One region of the Ureibacillus sp. FSL K6-0165 genome, then DNA from elsewhere that is predicted to be linked to it. Evidence: riboswitches for the same ligand, from Rfam matches in the RefSeq annotation. Region 1 holds a riboswitch; each other region holds the start of a gene.

Region 1 (7,194 bases):
TACATAAGAATCATATAAAGATTGTGGTAAATCTTCCGCATGTTTTGTTAAGCCTTGCATATATTTAACTGCGTTAGGTCCTGCAACCATACCACCATAAATCGCAGAAAGTAATGAGTTAGCACCTAAGCGGTTTGCACCGTGTTGTGAATAGTCACATTCACCAGCAGCAAACAGACCAGGAATTTCAGTCATTTGATCGTAGTCAACCCATAATCCACCCATTGAGTAGTGAACCGCTGGGAAGATCTTCATTGGTACTTTACGTGGATCGTCACCAACGAATTTTTCGTAGATTTCGATGATACCACCAAGTTTGATGTCTAATTCATGTGGATCTTTATGAGATAAGTCTAAATATACGATGTTTTCACCATTGATACCTAATTTTTGGTTTACGCATACGTCGAAGATTTCACGTGTCGCAATGTCACGTGGTACTAAGTTACCGTATGCAGGATATTTTTCTTCTAAGAAGTACCATGGTTTACCATCTTTATATGTCCAAATACGTCCACCCTCACCGCGAGCAGATTCACTCATTAAACGGTTTTTGTCATCGCCAGGAATTGCTGTTGGGTGAATTTGGATGAACTCACCATTTGCATATGAAGCACCTTGTTGATAAACAATTGATGCTGCAGAACCAGTATTGATTACTGAGTTTGTTGATTTACCAAAGATGATACCAGGACCACCTGTTGCCATAACTACAGCATCAGAGCGGAATGCTTTAATTTCTGATGTGCTTAAATCTTGTGCTACGATTCCACGGCAAACTCCTTCGTCATCAAGAACGATTCCAAGGAATTCCCAGTGTTCGTATTTTGTTACTAAACCTTCTACTTCGTAACGACGAACTTGTTCGTCAAGCGCATATAATAATTGTTGACCTGTTGTCGCACCTGCAAATGCAGTACGGTGATGCAATGTACCACCGAAACGACGGAAGTCAAGTAGACCTTCTGGAGTTCGGTTGAACATAACTCCCATACGGTCGAACATGTGAATGATACCAGGTGCTGCTTCACACATTGCTTTTACTGGTGGTTGGTTCGCTAAGAAGTCTCCACCATAAATTGTATCGTCAAAGTGGATCCATGGAGAATCCCCTTCACCTTTTGTATTTACTGCACCATTAATTCCACCTTGTGCACAAACTGAGTGTGAACGTTTAACAGGAACTAATGAGAATAGTTCTACTTCAGTACCCATTTCGGCTGCTTTCATCGTTGCCATTAGACCAGCTAAGCCGCCACCAACAACGATTAATTTCTTTTTGGCCATGATTATTTCTCACTCCTCTTTTCTAATTGGACGTTCTATCTATGCTTGTATCATACGAATGCTAGAATTGCAGATACACCGATAATGCTTAAGATGACGAAAAATGCCATTGTAATCCACGTAACTACTTTTTGAGAATGTGTTGATTGTGTGATACCCCAGCTTACAAAGAATGACCATAAACCGTTAGATAAATGCAATGTAGCGGAAAGGATACCCACAATGTAGAATCCTAACATCCATGGATTTGCAACGATTTTTTCCATCATTTCAAAACTTACTTCCGCACCAAATGCTTTTTGGATGCGAGTTTGGAACATGTGCCAAGCAATGAAGATTACTAGGAACACACCAGTAAGTCGTTGCAATAAGAACATCCAGTTACGGAATGTACTGAAGCGCTTATTGTTTGGTGTTGCTGTAAAGGCAATATAAATTCCATATAAACCGTGGAACAGAATAGGAATGTAGATAACAATCCACTCAATAAGTAATAATAGTGGACCTGGAATATAATCCATTACTCCTGTTGCACTGTTATATGTCTCTTCTCCCCCTGTTGCAGTAAAGTTTAGAGACAAGTGGAACACTAAAAATAGCCCTACAGGAATAACACCAAGTAAAGAATGTAGTCGGCGCCAGTAAAACTCATTTTTTGCCAAGACTGATACCCCCTTAAAATAAGTAGTCAATAAGTCGTCACAAATTGTAAACGCTTTATGCATTGACTGTTTTATTCATAATGGTACAATATTATGACAAGTTCATTGTACCCCCACGAACTATTACCGTCAAGGTTAGTTGTGCATATTTATTTTCCGAAATTTGTCTAATATTCGCTACAAAACCTTCTATTTTTTCTCTATTATGTTATTTTTCTCTATTTTAACTTTTTTCAAATTCTCTGTTGTTAAAAAAGAAAAATTCTAGAAAGAGGTTCTTATTATATGTCATTGTCGAAAGATTCGTTTCCTTTATTTGGATACGAACTGCTAAGAGATTATTTAGTGCCATCCATTTTAGGAAAGCATGAAAAAGATATTCTATATTGGGCAGGAAAAGATTTAGCTCGCAAATTTCCATGCACCGATATTCCTTTAATCATTTCCTTTTTTAAAGATGCCGGATGGGGTGATCTTACCCTTGAAAAAGAAATGAAAGACGGATTTGTGTTTAGTTTGACGAATGAACCGGAGTTGCTAAAGATTAATGAAAGAAATTTTCGCTTAGAAGCTGGCTTCATTGCCGAACAAATCCAAAACTTTAAAGGTGTTTTGACGGAATGCTATGAAGAGAAAAAAGAAAAACAACTAGAAGTAATTTTTACAGTAAAGATGGATTTAAAAGAAAAAATTGAACGCTAAGGGGCTTTATTCGCCCCTTTTTATACCCATTCCTCAGCAAGATTAAATTCATCATGCAGTGCATTTGCTGCACGAATCATATCATCTTGTGGCACAACGACAGATACTTTAATTTCAGATGTAGAAACCATTTTAACAGGGATATTTTCTTGACATAAGCGTGCGAACATGCGGCCTGCTACCCCTGGATTGGAAACCATGCCCGAACCCACGATTGACACTTTCGCTAAACCAACTTCAAAATCAGCAAATTGAAAACCTAACTCCTCTTTATGTTCTTCAAGCACTTTTACCGCATTTGTTAAATCCTCTTTTACAATTGAAAACGATATTGTCGGTTTTACTTCACTCATCACAGATTGTACAATAATATCTACGTTGACATGATGCTTTGCTAGGGTATTAAACAAGTTGGCAAGGGAAGATTTTTCTAGTAATTCATATCCAACAGTAAAGCGGATAATATCTGATTCATAGGCGACACCACGAACAATTAAATTTCTCTCCATTTCAATCTCTCCCTTAATCAATGTACCTCGAAGATTTTTCGTACTCGAACGAACAACAATTGGTATATCAAATTTTTTTGCTAATTCGACCGCTCTCGGATGAACAATTTTCGAACCTAAATAAGATAATTCTAACATCTCATCATATGTAATATCTTTCAATTTACGAGCCTGTTGAACTACATTAGGATCCCCTGTATATACCCCATCAAGATCCGTATAGATTTCCACACGTTCTGCATCAATGCTTTTTGCAATCGCTACCGCTGTTGCATCAGTCCCTCCAGCTCCGAGAAGGGTGATGTTGCCCTCATCATCAACACCTTGTCCGCCCGCGACTATGATTATTTCGCCTTTTTTAAACCGTTCAATAATGACATTACCATCGACTTGATGTATGCGAGCATTTCCTGCTAATTTTCGTGTTGTTTTCATTCCAAGTTGCCAGCCTGTAAGGGAAACAGCTCTAAATCCTCTTTTTTGAATGGCGATGGAAAGCAAACTGCTAGCAATTTGATTATTGGTAGAATGGATTGCGTCTAACTCTCTTTCGGATGGTGCATCCGATAAAGAGTAAATAATTTTTTCCAAACCCTCATTTACAGGTGGAGAGGATGGAACGACTGCTACTACATTGCGTCCAAACTTCTTCTCTTCGATGAGTCTTTTTGCTATTTCTCCAATGTTTTCAGGTGATGCTAGATTCCATTCATCCAACTTCACTACAATATTAATCATCGCTACACTCCCCTTATTTTCACAAGCCATGAAATGAAGTTTCCGAATCTTATATAATTAAAGAAAAAAGCAACTCTTCACAAAGGATGGTGAAAAGCTGCCTCAATTTTCAGAAAACACTTTATGAGATAGCTCTCCAGAACCATTTAGATTCTGACAATCTTGCATTTCTTCAATGCAAAACCAGCCAGTAAACTGGAACAAGCAAATTTACCGCTTCGGCAATCTCCCCTTTCCCTAACCTTCTTCAGACTTGTTCCTCTCCTCCAGTTAGGTACTCATGAATCTCGCACCTCTATCTATATCTAAACTTATTTACTTTTAAAATTACATTATCATACAGTTATTCCTTTGACAATGTGTCATTATGGAAATACTGATAGATTGTTTCTGCAACCACTTTTGGCATTTTCGCTTCCATTAATTCTTCCACAGAAGCTTGTTTGATTTTTTTCACTGAACCAAAATGACTCAGTAATTGTTTCTTCCGTTTTGGACCGATTCCTTCAATTTCATCAAGGACAGAGCGTAAAGCGTTCGTTTGATGTTGTTGCCGCAAAAATGTAATAGCGAAGCGATGGACTTCATCTTGTATTCGCTGAAGCAAGTAAAAAGCATCACTTGTTTTTTTCAGTGGAATCGACATAGGTGGTTCCCCGTATAATAGTTCAGATGTTCGATGCTTCTCATCTTTTGCAAGTCCTGCAATGGGAATTGATAATCCAAGCTCATCTTCCAACACTTCTCGTGCAACTTCAATTTGCCCTTTACCACCGTCAACAATAATTAGATCAGGAAGTGGCAATTGTTCTTTTAATACACGGGTATAGCGCCTGCGAATCACCTCTTGCATCGCTCCATAGTCGTCATGTTTCGCCGTATTTTTTAATTTATATTTGCGATATTCTTTTTTTGCCGGCTTTCCATTAATAAATACGACCATTGCGCTAACAGGATCTGCTCCATGCATGTGGCTGTTATCAAAGGCTTCAATTCTATAAGGCGTTTCAATATTTAGAGCCTCACCTAATTGTTGACAAGCGCCAATTGTCCTCTCTTCCTGGCGTTCAATTAATTGGAATTTTTCTTCGATTGCAAGCATTGCATTTTTCTTTGCTAAATCCACCAGTTCTTTTTTTGTGCCACGTTTTGGCACCAATACTCTTATATTTAATAATTTTTCTAAAATGCTTTTATCAATTGTTTCTGGAATCAATATTTCTTTTGGCTTTAAATGTTCTGTATCATAGAAACGCCCTACAAAAGTTAAAAATTCCTCTTCCGGATCACGGTAAATAGGAAATACAGAAACATCTCTTTCAATTAATTTTCCTTGTCGAACGAAAAAGACTTGAACACACATCCACCCTTTTTCAACTGCATATCCAAATACGTCCCGGTTCGTTTGGTCTCCTGAAACGATTTTTTGCTTTTCCATAACCGTTTCGATATATTGAATTTGATCTCGATATTCCTTTGCTCTTTCAAATTCAAGCTTTTCCGCAGCCTCCATCATTTTTTTCTCTAATTCTTTTTTTACTTGTTCATGGCCGCCATTTAAGAATTTTATGATTTCATTTGTCATTTCTTCAAAAATTTTCGGATCTATATCTTTAACACATGGAGCTAAACATTGCCCCAAATGATAATACAAACAAACTCGATCTGGCAGTCGGTTGCATTTTCTTAATGGATAGATGCGGTTGAGGAGCTTCTTTGTTTCATTCGCGGCAGATACATTCGGATAAGGTCCAAAATATTTAGCTTTGTCTTTTTTCACTTTTCTTGTCGTAATAATTCTTGGATAAATTTCATTGGTAATTTTAATATAAGGATAACTCTTGTCATCCTTTAACATTACGTTATATTTTGGATCATATTGTTTGATTAAATTGAGCTCCAAAATTAAAGCCTCTAAATCACTTGAAGTAACAATATATTCAAAATCTTCTATTTCACTAACTAGCAGTTGAGTTTTACCATCATGGGAACCAGTAAAATAGGATCGAACTCTATTTTTTAAGACTTTTGCCTTTCCGACGTAAATAACCGTTCCTTGTCGGTCTTTCATTAAGTAGCATCCAGGCAAATCTGGTAACAGCGCCAATTTATTTTGAATTGTTTCATTCATGGAGTATCACCTTACATTTAATCAACCTACTTTAACTCTATTATACGAATATCTTAAAGCAAAAATCGATAAGTTTTCTTTTAAATCAATAATCATATCCAAAATAAAAAATCGAGCACAAACAAATTCTTTGTGCTCGGTTGAATATTATTTATTGTTGTTGATGAATTCAACTAATGCTTCTTTTGGTTGGAAGCCAACAGTTTTTGCAATTAATTGGCCATCTTTAAATAAAAGCAAAGATGGAATCGACATAATTTGATATTCAGCAGCTGTTGCTGGATTGTTATCAACATCAACTTTTACAATTTTCACTTCTGAACCCATTTCGGCATCGAGTTCTTCTAATACAGGTGCAATCATTTTACAAGGTCCACACCAAGCTGCCCAGAAATCTACTAATACTAAACCAGAAGAGATTTCTTGTGAAAAGTTTTGATCAGTAGCATGTACAATTGCCATTTATAAAATGCCTCCTTAATGTAACATCTTTTAGTAGTATAGCACGTTAAAAATTCAAAGGGTAGTAAAGTGTTTTAAGAAATTGAAATCCGTTCATCTAACAAACAAATTCCTTTAATGATTTACTTTTTCACAATAAATAACCACATCTCTGAGATTTGAGATGTGGTGAGGAGATTACCAGTTTTAGATTTTAAGAATTTACTTTTAATGCTTTAATTTCTTCAATTAATAACGGAACGACTTCAAATAAGTCGCCGACAATTCCATAATCAGCAACTTTGAAAATGTTTGCTTCAGGGTCTTTGTTAATTGCAACAATTACTTTTGAGTTAGACATACCTGCTAAGTGCTGAATTGCACCAGAAATACCACACGCGATGTATAAATCTGGTGTTACCACTTTACCTGTTTGACCAATTTGCATTGCATAATCGCAATAACCCGCATCACAAGCACCACGGGAAGCACCTACTGCACCGCCCAGTAAGTTGGCAAGCTCTCTTAATGGTTCAAATCCTTCTGCTGATTTTACACCGCGACCGCCAGACACGATTACTTTCGCTTCAGATAAATCAACACCTGTTGTTGCATTGCGAACAACTTCTTTTACAATCGTACGCAAGTTTTTAATATCTACAGATACAGATTGAACGTCTCCTGTGCGGCTTTCATCTCGTTCAAGTGGCGCAATATTGTTAGG
Region 2 (7,194 bases), 590 kb from region 1:
TAGGTGCAAATTCAATTACCCATTTCACAATTGTTGAAATTGCTTCTGAAAGATTGTCAATCATGGTTTTTGTTGAATCTGCTGCTTTCTTAAGCGCAATTCCTAGAAGAACGGCCCAAGCCAATATGCCAATGTAATTTGCATTCATAAGAGCATTTACCGGATTACTAACAACATTAAAAAGCAACGTTTCAAAAACTTCTGCAATACCTTCTGGAGGAGACACATCTTCAGCACTCATTTTTAATGTCAGTGTCGTTGGGAAAATGAAGCTGGCAATGACACCGATTGCACCAGCGGAAAAAGTACCGATAGCATAAAGAATTAAAATCAATTTCATATTGGTTTTTGTTCCGCTTCGATGATTTGCGATTGCTTGAATAACCAATACCAATACAAGTACTGGTGCCACGGCTTTTAATGCACCGACAAACAAGTTTCCGAAAATGGATACCCAACTGAAAGTATCAGGTATTGTAATAGCTAGAAGAATACCTAAAATTAAACCGATTAAAATTCGTTTGACTAAGCTAATTTGACTCCATGTATGAAATAGTTTTTTCATAAAAACCTCCAAAGATTAAAATCTTGCTTACAAATACAAATGTTTACACCAAAAGGACATTTAAGATAGATATAGTTTAGCACGAATTTTTAAAATCCAAAGAAATTTGTTATTTCGGAAAAATGTAAATAGTATTTATATTTAGATAAAATAAAAAATCTCCTCACCAGGAGATTTTTATAAATGGTTATTTATTTACTTCCCATAAACCTTCGCCATTTAAGATTCTTTGGATGCCTGCTTTACATACACCATAGGAACGCCATGTACAACTTTCACAAAGAATATCTATATCTTCAGGAGTTGCGAATTTTTGTATGCGAGACTCAATTTCTTCCCAAGTGAGAGTTTGACCAATCTGTATCCCTAACTTTTCCAAAATTTGTTTATCTCTTATGTAGATGTTTTCATCTTGACAATGATATTTTCCGCAGTTTGGGTATTTTTCACAAATTTGATCGATGCCCTCGATGATGTGAATTAAAGTCTTGGGGTTTTTCCTAAGTTCTTGGTGAATGCGCTTCATATTTTCCGCAAATTCTTTAGAATATCCCATACCTCTAAAGCCAACAAGGCAAAATAAATGATGCCCTCGTATTTTATACATGAAATGCTCCTCCTAAAGTTAACGTTAACTAACTAACATATTAACATACTGATTAGGAGGAAAAAATTAGAATATATGACACTATTGTAATAATGTTACAACTTAAATAATCTGTTTTTTCCAGTGAATCTCAATGTTCCCTACATTTCTAAAGTATTAAAAGCTATAGCTTGAGCATTCTAATGGCACAAGGAGGTGAACAACATGACAAATCGTAGTTCTAACAAACTAGTATTCCCAGGGGCAGAAGCTGCATTGAATCAAATGAAATATGAGATTGCACAAGAGTTTGGCGTAAACCTTTCACCAGATACTTCTTCCCGAGCTAATGGTTCAGTTGGTGGAGAAATTACGAAACGTCTTGTGCAAATGGCTCAACAACAATTGAAAGGAAACTCAGAATAATTGGCAATAATAAACACACCTAAGTTCAAATGTTCTTAGGTGTGTTATTATTGTAACCATTATAATTAAATTTTACTCATATAAAAATAAAGAATCAAAATAATAATAACGTCAAATATAAACCAACTAATGTGAAGAATAGTATTGGAAGTGTCAGGATAATCCCCATTTTAAAATAAGCTCCCCAAGAAATTTTAATCCCCTTGTTTGAGAGTACATGTAGCCACACAAGCGTAGCAAGTGAACCAATTGGTGTAATTTTGGGACCTAAATCTGAGCCGATTACATTGGCATAAATTAAAGAATCGCGAATTACACCTGACGTGGAAGTTTCCGCTATTGCTAATGAGTCAATCATAATTGTAGGTAAATTATTCATAACTGAAGATAAGAAGGCTGCAATATACCCCATTCCAATCGTAGTAGTGAATAATCCTCCTTGCACTGTCCATTCAATAACATAGGCTAGTCCTTTCGTGAAACCTGCATTTCCTAATCCATAAACGACTAAATACATACCGATGGAGAAAAATACAATATTCCATGGCGCTCCTTTTATTACGGCTTTTGTATTGACTGCTGAACTTTTTCGAGCCATCGCCAATAAGAATATCGCCATAATCCAACCAATAATACTAACGGGTACATGAATCCATTCAGCTGAAAAATAACCGGTTAATAAAATTGCCATTACCGGCCACGCTAATTTAAACATCTTTTCATCCCGTATGACTTCCTGTGGGTTTTTTAGCATCATTACATCATACTTTGATGGAATAGATTTCTGGAAGTATAAAAATAGAACGATAATGGTTGCTATTAATGAAAAGAAATTAGGAATAATCATTCGTAAAGAGTATTCCATAAAGCTGATTCCAAAAAAATCTGCTGCGATTACGTTTACTAAGTTACTTATTAAAAAAGGGAGGGAAGTAGTGTCAGCTATAAAACCACTAGCCATAATAAAAGGGAAAATCATTTTCTCATTAAAATTTAAATTTCGAACCATTGCAAGAACAATAGGGGTCAAAATTAATGCTGCACCATCATTTGAAAAGAAGGCTGAAACAAAAGCTCCAAGAACTGTAACGTAAATGAACATTCTAATACCGTTCCCTTTTGCTATGCGAGCCATGTGCAGTGCAGACCATTCAAATAAACCAATTTGATCCAATATTAAGGAAATGATTATAATCGCAATAAATAATAATGTCGCATTCCAAGTAATGTTTACAACTTCAAAGACGTCATTAATATCCACTACTCCAACAATCAATGCAACTATTGCGCCACAGCAGGCTGACCAACCGATATTGATATTTTTTGGTTGGCGAATTACGAGTATGAGCGTGATGATAAATATTAAAATGGCTAATAGTAAATTGAGCAAAATCATATCCTCCAACAAAGTTGAATTGTGACATATTGAAGATAAAAAAATAAGCACTTATGAATTTAGTTAAATGCCTAAAATTCACAAATGCTATTATATCACTATTCATTTTCCTATCGAATATTTTATTTACTTTTCCACCAAGTATTATTTATCAAAATAAAAACCTGCCATTTTCATGGCAGGAGAATATTTATGAAATCAATTGTAATTGTGTATTTCTTAATAAATAATCTAGCATTTTTTGTTGCTCTTCGTTTAATGGCACTAGTGGAAGACGAACACCACCAACTGTTATGCCTTTCATATTTAATGCTGCCTTAACAGGAGCAGGATTTGGTGCAATGAACATCGCTTTCATAATTGGTAACAGGTTTCGATGTTCTTTTGCAGCTTCTTGAATATTTCCAATGAAGAAATTTTTAATCATAGATTGCATTTCATTGCCGATAATATGAGAAGCAACGGAAATTACTCCTGTACCACCAATTGCTAATGTTGGTAATGTTAAGCTATCATCCCCGCTATATAGTGAGAAATGATTTGGCGTGTTTTCGATAATTTGTGCCATTGCATCTAAATTTCCACTTGCCTCTTTAATTGCAACAATATTCGGTATTTTCGCAAGACGAACTACCGTATCAACGGATAAATTGACGACACTACGGCCAGGAATGTTATAGAGTATAATTGGCAGTTTTGTATTTTGTGCAATTGCTTTAAAGTGTTCATACATTCCTTCTTGGTTTGGCTTATTGTAGTATGGAGTTACAAGCATGATGCCATCCACCTCGGCATCTTCTGCTTTTTTAGTAAGCTCAATGGAAGCTCTCGTATTATAAGAGCCCGTACCTGCAATTACAGGAACTCTACCATTTACAGTCTTCACAGTAAATTTAAACAGTTCTACTTTTTCTTCATCTGTTAAAGTAGGAGATTCTCCAGTTGTACCACATACCACTAATCCGTCTGTACCGTTTGCAATTAAATGTTGAATTAGAATTTCCGTAGCCTCAAAATCTACGTCACCATTTTTGTCAAATGGCGTTACCATTGCTGTTAATACTCTTCCGAAATTCATTCTTCTCCACATCCTTTTCAATGTTTTTTAATGGAGAAGGGCAATTTCTTTATAAACGCAAAAAGCAACAACGAAGAGCCTCGTTGTTGCAAAAAGGAAGATTTTTTGCGTAAGATAGCCCTCCATATAGTTTCCTATATGACAGTCCTACACTTATTCAATGCAGAACCAGCCCCTAGAAAAATGAGTTTCTAGAGACTTCGGCAAATCCCCCTTTCCACAATTATCATTGGACCTCATTATCCTCAAACTGTGTACTCTTGGTTTTTGCGCCTCTATCCTTACTTCAAAGCAATATTGAAATAAGTCGATGGATAATTGTATATAATTGTAGCTCCTTTTATTTGGAAAAGCAATAACAATTAAGTATTTAAATATCATTTATGATTGAATTTTATACAATATGCAGAAAAATTTTGAATTTTCAATCGAAAATTTTGTTAAATTGAAAATTTAAAAGGAATTCTAACTTCTTTGCAATAATAATGCTGTTATTTTTATAAAAAGCATCCATACTACTTTCTGAGGTGAAATAGAATGTATAAATTGCTGTCCCACAATGATTTAGATGGAGTTGGATGTGGCATTTTAGCGAAACTTGCCTTTGGACAAGATGTAAAAGTCCGATATAATTCAATTGCTTCACTTGAACGGGAAATTGAATACTTTTTAGAAAATGATTTGCCTGATACTTTTTTATTTATTACAGATTTATCACCTAGTGAAGAAAATGAAAAAAGATTAAATGCACATTTTAAACAATATAAAAATATTCAACTTATTGATCATCATAAAACAGCGTTGCATTTTAATGAATATGATTGGGGAACGGTATTAGTCGAAAATGAGGAAGGGAAGCTAGAAAGTGCAACTTCATTATTTTATCAGTTTTTAGTTGCAAACGAGTTATTAAAGCCAACAGAGGCAATTGATGAATTTGTGAAGCTCGTAAGACAATATGATACTTGGGAGTGGGAAAAAAACGATAATCATAAAGCCCATTTCTTAAATTCATTGTTTTTCTTAGTGTCCATCGATGAATTTGAAGAAACGATGATTGACAGACTAACTTCTTCTGAACACTTCGATTTTGATGAATTTGAAAAAAAGCTGTTGAATATGGAAGAAGATCGGATAGAACGATATATTCGTCGCAAAAAAAGAGAGGTAGTGCAAATAAAAAATGATGAGTATTTTGCTGGAGTTGTGTATGCGGAATCTTATCATTCAGAATTAGGAAACGAATTAAGTAAAGAACATCCTCATCTTGACTATATCGCTATATTGAATATGGGAAGTAAAAAAATTTCTTTCCGCACTATTCATGACCATGTGGATGTTTCGGAAATCGCAGCAGTGTATGGCGGAGGAGGACATCAAAAGGCAGCGGGTTGTAACTTAACAGAGGAAACATATCAAATATTTGTACAAAATACTTTTCAGCTTGATCCAATGCCTCAAGATGCGAAATATAATCGGTATAATGTAAAGGAATCTTCTTTTGGTACGATGTATGCTGATGCCGATGATAACAATTATTTTATATTACAAAAAGATGGCGTTTGGATGATTGAAAAATCAGAACAATTAATAGAAACAACTTTTGCAAGTTTTGAAGAAGCAGAAAAATATTTAAAAAGGATGTATGAAGCCTATCTAGTACGTGATGAAGTGTTTGTTGAGTATTTAATGAATCGAGTAAAAAAAGAACATTAGAAGTAGATGATTGAAATATTTTTTATGAATGCAAAATTCGCTAGCTCCTTTCAATTTAGCTAGCGAATTCTTATTATTATTTATGTTGTGATAAATATAATGCGGTTTGGAAAACGAACTTTTTATTTTCATCCTGCATCATATTTATTAATTCATCGTGATCAATTAAAAGTATATGGTTTAAGGAAGAAAACTTTTTGGCAGATGGTGTAAAAGATTGATTTGTAATAATCATTGCGCCATCTGCACTGTATGTTTTTATATTGACAGCAACTTGTTGAACCTTTCGGATGTCAACTGCATTTGCCCCTTTTATAATCTGTACTATATATTTTCTCGTACCTTTCCATAAAATAAGATCCACATTGAAAGTTTCAATGTCCTTTGTAATAAGTGCTACGTAACGATGTTTTTCAAAAAGTTTTTTTAATAGATGGATGTACTCCGTTTCTGGCAAATTATTCAATTGTATAAGTTCTTTCTGTAAAAGATCGTTGTCAGTGTGAACGGTTTTTATTAAATGCAATGTACGATTAATTAAATAAAAAATAAAACGAAAACTTGAAGTTCTAAAAGGCTTGTAGAATATCACCAAAGTAATGAAAATCATGAAATACAATTTAATATCATATACATTTAGTTCAATAGAAATCAAACTGAATAATGTGATAACAATACCAAAACTGAACATCAAAATCATTAAAAATTCAATTACTTTGCTTTCAAATTTTCTTTCTTTCATCTACATTCATTCCTTGTTTTTTATATTATTTTTAACTTTTGGAGCTGAATATATTCTAAAAAAGGATGAGAATTAAAAACAGAATATTTGATAATCATCCTAATATTTGTGTATGATTACAAAGAAAAATATTTCAATTTCGAGATAATATGTTTTGTATGTGGAGGGAATGAGGATGGAAATAGGGTTAACGACATTTGTAGAAACGACGCCAGATGTAAGAACGGGAAAAGTGATAAGTCATGCGGAGCGACTTCGAGAAGTTGTAGAAGAAATTCAACTAGCTGATGAAGTGGGATTAGATGTTTATGGAGTAGGTGAGCATCATCGAAAAGATTATGCTTGTTCATCACCTGCTGTATTGCTTGCTGCGGCCGCAACGAAAACAAAAAATATTAAATTAACGAGCGCAGTAACTGTATTATCTTCAGATGATCCAGTGAGAGTGTATCAGCAATTTGCTACATTGGATGCAATTTCGAACGGGCGTGCAGAAATTATGGCAGGCCGGGGTTCTTTCATAGAATCTTTTCCGTTATTTGGTTATGACTTACAGGATTATGATGAATTATTCGAGGAAAAGTTAGATTTATTACTACAAATACAGAAACAAGAAATCATTCATTGGAACGGTAAACATCGTCCAAGTATTAATGGTCGAGGAGTATACCCAAGACCAGAAAAT
Region 3 (7,194 bases), 510 kb from region 1:
CGAATAGTAGGTGCGTCCTTCCATTTTAAGTGTAGCATTATCATACCCTCTCTCTTCATTAAACTATCGTTTACAATTATATCATCTAATTGCCAAGTACATACATGAAAGTTTTCAAAACCATCTCTCATGAACTTCTTGTCCAGTTAACACATTTCATTTTAACAAATACTGATGGATTTTGTCGTCCATTAGGTAATTTCGATTTACTTAATTTATCGTATGCTTATTTATGATTCTTTATTAATAAAAATATGGTTTAAATCTGTTGTAGTAGAATTTTAGATAAATCCATTTCTTGAGCACTAGCAACTTTTCTTCCCTTTCCTTTTAAAAAATATTCGCCAACCATCACCAGTAAGCCTTATTGAAACTTTTCCAAACATAAGTACAGTTGTCACGGTACATTTCTGTGCAATTTACATATAATAATGAAAACGTTATTTTCCATTCTGGTTGATAAATTTGTTGTTATTTGCAAAGACTATCAAGTGAACCATCCCTGTGATTTCTCAACATACGCTGATGAAATAGGTGATCGTGATGTTAAACTACTTAGATGTTGGGACAGGTGAAGAAATAGTCTTTATTCATGGATTAGGAAACCGCATACAAGCTTGGGCTCCCCAATTGGAACTGACTACACAATATCGATTAATTATCATCGAATTAAGAGGACATGGTGACTCTCCAGAAAAGGAAAATATCAATGTCGAATTTTTTGCAAAAGACATAATTGAAGTATTAGATTATTTAAATATCGAAAAAGCACATTTTGTTGGTTTATCACTCGGTGGAATCGTTGCACTAGAAATATGTAAGCGTTTTAAAAAGCGTGTAAAATCACTCATTTTATGTAATACAACTTACTATATTCCTACTTTGCTTGGGAATATTACTCTTGAAAAAACAAAACGATTTTTAAAAAAATCGTCACTCGAACAACTGAATGAACGGCTCATCAAAAAATGTTTATACAATCCTGAAGAACAAAAGGTTTATGAATTAGCAAAGAATGCTTTTCACATTCGAGAAGATACGTATTTAAAATCAGTTCAATCAGCTTTTGGAAGAAACTATTTTTATGATTTGTTGACCATTAATGTGCCAACACTGATTATTGGTTCACTAGAAGATAAAGTTGTACCTATTCAAAATGCCTATCTGATGCATTACATGATTAAGTCTTCCAATTTAATTATTTTTGAAAATACAGGACATTTGTCGAATATCGAGCGACCAGAACTATTCAATTTAGCCATTGCTCAACATATCAAACAATTTCAAAATAAAGTAAGTTAAAAAGGGGGCGTCTAACAAGTCATTTTGAGACACCCCCTTTGCGACGAGGAGGCGCGTTTGATGTGACCACCGCAGGAGAAAAGTTTTCAAGAGAATATAACTATTAAGAAATAAGGCTGTTCAGAAAGTGATTGACTTTCTGGACAGCCCCGTTCCATCTTATTTATTTAATGTTCGTCTTAAGAACTCTTTTGTTCTTTCGTGTATTGGGTTGACTAGTACTTGTTCAGGAGGCCCTTCTTCAACAATGACCCCTTTATCCATAAATACGACTCGATCTGAAACTTCTTTTGCAAATTCCATTTCATGGGTAACAATTAACATCGTATTTCCGGCCTTCGCAAGGTCTCGCATAACCTTTAGTACTTCCCCTACCATTTCTGGGTCAAGGGCAGAAGTCGGTTCATCAAATAGCATCACGTCTGGATCCATTGCTAAAGCTCTTGCAATTGCAACCCTCTGTTTTTGTCCACCTGAAAGTTGTCGAGGTCGCGCATTCTTATAGCGATCCATTCCAACAATCGTTAAATATTTCATCGCATTGTTTATGGCTTCCTCTTTTGAACGTTTCAATACTTTTACTTGTCCGACTATACAATTCCCTAATACATCCAAGTTATTAAATAAGTTAAACTGCTGGAATACCATACCTAAGTGCGTACGATATTTTTCTTTATTGTAACCTTCCGTTAAAATATTTTCTCCATTAAAAATAATCTCACCGCCTGTAGGAGTTTCCAGCAAGTTAATGCAACGCAATAATGTGGATTTTCCTGATCCTGAAGCTCCAATTAACGTTACAACTTCCCCTTTTCTTACTTGGAAATTGACATCTTTCAATACTTCATGATTGCCGAATGTTTTATTTAAATGTTTGATATCAATGACCACTGTCATAGCATTACTCACCATCCTTTATCGGCTTGTTTCCTGTCACAAGCTCCACTCGGTACGAATCAGGTCCATCCATTTTCTTCTCAAACCAAAGAAGAATACGAGTTACAGTGAATGTCATAATGAAGTACAATACGCAGGCAATTAAGAATGCTTCTGCATAACGATATGTACTACCCGCAACAGAGTTCGTTGTAAAGAATAATTCAACTACACTAATGACACTTAGTACAGAAGAGTCCTTTATATTCATAACGAGCTGGTTACCAGTCGCTGGTAAAATATTTCGAGCTACTTGAGGAAGGATAATATAGAACATTGTTTGAAAATGATTCATACCAATCGCTTCACTGGCCTCGTATTGTCCTTTATCGATTGAAACAATTCCACCTCGCACATACTCTGCCATATAAGCACCTGTATTTAAGCTGATAACAATTAAACCAGCAACAAAGCGATTTAATTGAATATCAATGGCATAGAGTCCGTAGAACACAACCATCGCTTGTACCATCATTGGAGTGCCACGGAATAGTTCAACATAGCAAGTTAGTATAAAATTAATAGTTTTTAATGCATATGTTTTAAAGGATTTTTTTTGCAATGGAATCGTGTGCATAACCCCGATGAAAAATCCGATAATCGCACCAAAAATCGTACCTAATATCGCAAGAATTAATGCAATCCATGCTCCTCGCAAAAACAAATCCCAGTTATTCTGAAAAATATTCCAAACTGTTTCTAAGAAAGACATAAAGAAATCCCCTTATTGTTTTTTTGTTCGCACTTAGAAGAATTAAAGTTAAGCACAGTAAATAACTTTACAGGGAAGGAAAATGGAAAAAGGTTGTCTTATAGAGAATCTCAAGACAACCTTTCACCACACTATTGTTGTGATGGTTGATTTTTAATAGCTTCTTCCATGATTTGATGACGTTCATCTTCCGTAATACCAGCTAAAATTTCGTTAATTTTATCTTTTAAGTCCGAACCTTTTTTCAAGCCAACAGCGATTGCTGTATCAGATTCATCAGCCTCAAATCCGTCTTCTGGAACAATGTAAGTAAATCCTTCAATTGCTGCCTCAGCAGACATCCCTTCTGGACGTTCTGAAATATAAGCATCAATTGCACCAGAAGATAATTGGATTCGCATTTGGCCAAAATCTGTAGCTGGTACTTGTTTATTAACGCCAGTCATTTGATCGATTACTTTGTAGTGAGTAGTACCTTGTTGTGCTGTTACTTTAGCCCCTTCAAAATCATGAATCGATTTTGCATTTGCATATGGACCATCTTTTTTCACAACAATTACGAAATCACTCGTATAATAGTTGTCTGTAAAATCGATTACTTCCATGCGTTCAGGAGTAGGTGACATACCCGCAATAACTGCATCAATTGCACCAGATTGTAATGATGGAATTAAACCATCCCAGTCAGTTTTTACAATTTGAAGCTCCATCCCTAATCCTTCAGCAATACGTTTTGCGATTTGAACATCGTAACCGTTTGCAAACTCTTTAGAATCTGCAATAGGAACTGCTCCATTTGAGTCATCTTTTTGAGACCAGTTAAATGGTGCATAAGCAGCTTCCATACCTACTCTTAATACACTTTTTGACTCGGATGAAGATTCTGAATCTTTTTGTGATTCTCCACCTGTTGATTCTTTGTTTCCTGAACCACATGCTGCAAGAACGAGAACCGTCATCATGGTTATGAAAAGTAGCAATAATTTCTTTTTCATCTTAATTCCCCCTGTCTCTGTTTAGCTTAGCTTCACAAATAAAAAGCGACCTAAGAAGAACTTAAGGTCGCATCAATTTGTTAGACTAATACCTCTAGTTCCACTTTGGAATAGCACACCTTACATATAAACATGTAAGACAGTGTTACAGTTATTCACTGTAACCCCAGCATAGTTATCTGAGCAAATAACTACACTTCGGCGATATTTCCTTCTTTCCCACTTCTTCACTCGCTCAAGCTCCATGAGAAACTAATAAATACCGCGCCTCTACCCTACCAAGTGAGGCTAGAATATTCAATTGTTAAGAGAAGCATAACCTAAATGGTGTTTACTTGTCAATAACAAATAGGAAAAGTTTAATAGTACCAAATATACTCCCCAAAAATAGTTGGGGAGTATATTATACATTTTCTTATGAATTTAGAAGTAAATCTTCAGGATTTTCGATTAATTCTTTAACTGTTTTTAAGAATCCAACTGAATCTTTACCATCAATGATTCGATGATCGTATGAAAGTGCCACATACATCATTGGACGAATTTCAACTTGGCCGTTTACAGCTACTGGACGGTTTACAATTGAGTGCATACCAAGGATACCTGCTTGCGTACCATTGATAATCGGTGTTGAAGCTAATGAACCAAAGATACCGCCATTTGTAATTGTAAATGTTCCGCCTTGTAAATCAGAAATTGCTAATTTCTTTTCACGTGCTTTTTGAGCAAGTTCTGCAATTTCTCTTTCAATTTCAGCGAAGTTTTTGCGATCTGCATCACGTACAACTGGAACTACTAAACCTTCTTCTGTAGATACCGCAATACCGATATCATAAATGTTAAATTTATGAATTTCATCGCCAACAATTTGTGCATTTACATAAGGGTATTTTTTCAATGCAGCAACTACTGCTTTTGTGAAGAATGACATGAATCCAAGTTTAATACCATTCTCATTCACAAATTGCTCTTGCTTACGTTTACGTAATTCCATTACATTTGTCATGTCAATTTCGTTGAATGTTGTTAACATTGCCGTATTTTGTTTAACTTCAAGAAGACGTTTTGCAATTGTTTGACGTCGACGGCTCATTCTTTCAACTGTAACGCGAGATTCATCTACAGTTACAGCAGGTGCTACAGGTTGTGCTGCTTGCACTGGTTGTGCTGGTTTAGCAGCATGAGCAGCAACATCTTGTACACGAACTCGGCCTTGTGGGTCTACTGGTGAAATTGCTGCTAAATCAATGCCTTTTTCACGAGCAAGTTTACGTGCAGCTGGTGAAGCTACTACGCGCTCATTAGATGTTTCCTCAACAACCGGTGCAGCTTGTGCTGGTTGTGCTTGAGGAGCTTGTGGTTGTTCCTCTTTAACCGCTTCTTTTGCAGGTTCTGCTTGAGGTGCTGGAGTAGGTTCAGCTCCACCTTCAACAGGCTCAACGATCGCAATTGTTTGGCCAACTAATACTGTATCGCCTTCTTCAGCTAAAATTTGAGTTAATACTCCTGCTTCTTCAGAAATAATTTCTGCATTTACTTTATCTGTTTCTAATTCAACAATGAATTCGCCTTTCTCAACGCGATCTCCAACTTTTTTCACCCATTGTGCAATTGTACCTTCCGTAATCGATTCTGCTAATTCAGGGACTTTAATTTCAGCCACTTTTTATATCCTCCTTTAATTCTCAACACTGTTAAATCTTAACGTAAATTATGCAAGATTACAAATCTGCTAAAGCGTCGTTAATTACTTTAGCTTGAGCAACTTTATGTGAGTCCATGTCACCTTCTGAAGTAGAAGACATTTCTGGACGTCCAACATAACGTACTTTTTTGCCTTCAGCTAATTCAAATAAGTATTCTAAGGCAAATTTCCAAGGACCTTGGTTTCTAGGTTCCTCTTGTACCCAAACAATTTCTTTCGCGTTAGGGTATCTCGCAATGATTTCAGAAAGTTTTTCCATCGGGAATGGATATAATTGTTCAATGCGAAGGATGTGAAGTTTTTCGAATCCTTCACCGTCTTTAATTGCTTCTGCTAAGTCAATTGTCACTTTACCAGAAGCTAAAATAATGCGTTCCACTTTTTTAGGATTTTGTCCGAGTCCTGGTTGTTCAATGACTTCCTCGAATTTTCCTTCAGATAATTGCTCTAATGTAGCTGCAGCTAATGGATGACGCAATAATGATTTTGGTGTTGCAACTACTAATGGACGCACTCCTTCAGTTCCAAGCATTTTCGCTTGTCGACGTAATAAGTGGAAGTAGTTTCCGGCATTTGAACAGTTTGCAACAATCCAGTTATTTTCAGCACATAATTGCAAGTAACGTTCAATGCGTGCTGCAGAGTGTTCTGGACCCTGTCCTTCCATACCATTTGGTAATAAAAGAACTAATCCAGATTTAAGACCCCATTTAGAACGAGCAGCTGTAATGAAGTTATCAAACATTACTTGAGCCATATTTGCGAAGTCCCCGAATTGTGCTTCCCAAATTGTTAATGCTTTCTCATTTTCCAGGTTATAACCATATTCATAACCTACGATTGCCGCTTCTGTTAATGGAGAATTGAATACACTAAAGGAAGCTTTAGCTCCTGAAATATTGTGTAATGGCGTCCATTCAGAACCGTTATTTTTATCATGTAGTACTAAATGACGTTGCGAGAAAGTACCACGTTGAGCATCTTGCCCAGTCAGACGAATTGGGTTTCCTTCACGTAAAATTGATGCAAACGCTAATGTTTCTGCATGACCCCAGTCAATTTTACCTGTTTCTAGCGCTTCAATACGTCTTTTTAGAATTCTTGCCAATTTGTTTTGAGGCTCAAAGTTTTCAGGCCATGCTAACAGTTCTTCGTTAATTTGTTTTAATTCTTCAGCAGAAACACCTGTTTCTAATTGTGGATAAGGTTGTTTCACCTCTTCAGGAATTTCCACTTCGAGATGATGACCCTTTTCTTCGCCTACTGCTTTAACATGATCGTAACTTTTTTGCATTTCGCCATAAATTTCTTGGTTTAGCTGTTCTACGAATTCTTTTGTTACAATACCTTCATTTACAACTCGTTCACCATAAAGTTCACGAACTGTAGGATGTTTATCAACAATTAAGTATGTTTTTGGATTTGTTACAGTCGGATCATCAGTTTCATTGTGTCCAAATCTGCGGTAACCAATTAAGTCAATTAAAATATCTTTACCGAACATTTGACGATATTCAAAAGCAAATTTTGCTACTTGAATTACT

What was found. A riboswitch is a leader RNA that binds a small molecule or an ion and turns the genes downstream of it on or off. The one in region 1 is predicted to bind lysine.
Region 2: another riboswitch for lysine. It lies ahead of dapA (4-hydroxy-tetrahydrodipicolinate synthase); the one in region 1 lies ahead of NST00_RS08790 (aspartate kinase).
Region 3: another riboswitch for lysine. It lies ahead of NST00_RS11315 (transporter substrate-binding domain-containing protein); the one in region 1 lies ahead of NST00_RS08790 (aspartate kinase).

The regions. Positions count from the first base shown of each region.
Region 1 is NZ_JBBOQS010000001.1:1,758,437-1,765,630, reverse strand. It holds gene sdhA (succinate dehydrogenase flavoprotein subunit) at 1-1,287, opposite strand, end outside; gene NST00_RS08800 (succinate dehydrogenase cytochrome b558 subunit) at 1,338-1,949, opposite strand; gene NST00_RS08795 (YslB family protein) at 2,235-2,651, shown strand; gene NST00_RS08790 (aspartate kinase) at 2,672-3,898, opposite strand; lysine riboswitch at 4,020-4,204, opposite strand; gene uvrC (excinuclease ABC subunit UvrC) at 4,242-6,029, opposite strand; gene trxA (thioredoxin) at 6,177-6,491, opposite strand; gene NST00_RS08775 (electron transfer flavoprotein subunit alpha/FixB family protein) at 6,685-7,194, opposite strand, start outside.
Region 2 is NZ_JBBOQS010000001.1:1,166,028-1,173,221, forward strand. It holds gene sstT (serine/threonine transporter SstT) at 1-565, opposite strand, end outside; gene NST00_RS05745 (DUF1284 domain-containing protein) at 753-1,172, opposite strand; gene NST00_RS05750 (alpha/beta-type small acid-soluble spore protein) at 1,377-1,577, shown strand; gene NST00_RS05755 (arsenic transporter) at 1,672-2,967, opposite strand; gene dapA (4-hydroxy-tetrahydrodipicolinate synthase) at 3,164-4,051, opposite strand; lysine riboswitch at 4,159-4,337, opposite strand; gene NST00_RS05765 (DHH family phosphoesterase) at 4,589-5,767, shown strand; gene NST00_RS05770 (restriction endonuclease) at 5,844-6,509, opposite strand; gene NST00_RS05775 (LLM class flavin-dependent oxidoreductase) at 6,685-7,194, shown strand, end outside.
Region 3 is NZ_JBBOQS010000001.1:2,263,830-2,271,023, forward strand. It holds gene NST00_RS11295 (DUF6501 family protein) at 1-38, opposite strand, end outside; gene NST00_RS11300 (alpha/beta fold hydrolase) at 544-1,302, shown strand; gene NST00_RS11305 (amino acid ABC transporter ATP-binding protein) at 1,462-2,199, opposite strand; gene NST00_RS11310 (amino acid ABC transporter permease) at 2,204-2,950, opposite strand; gene NST00_RS11315 (transporter substrate-binding domain-containing protein) at 3,082-3,945, opposite strand; lysine riboswitch at 4,049-4,226, opposite strand; gene odhB (2-oxoglutarate dehydrogenase complex dihydrolipoyllysine-residue succinyltransferase) at 4,361-5,608, opposite strand; gene NST00_RS11325 (2-oxoglutarate dehydrogenase E1 component) at 5,667-7,194, opposite strand, start outside.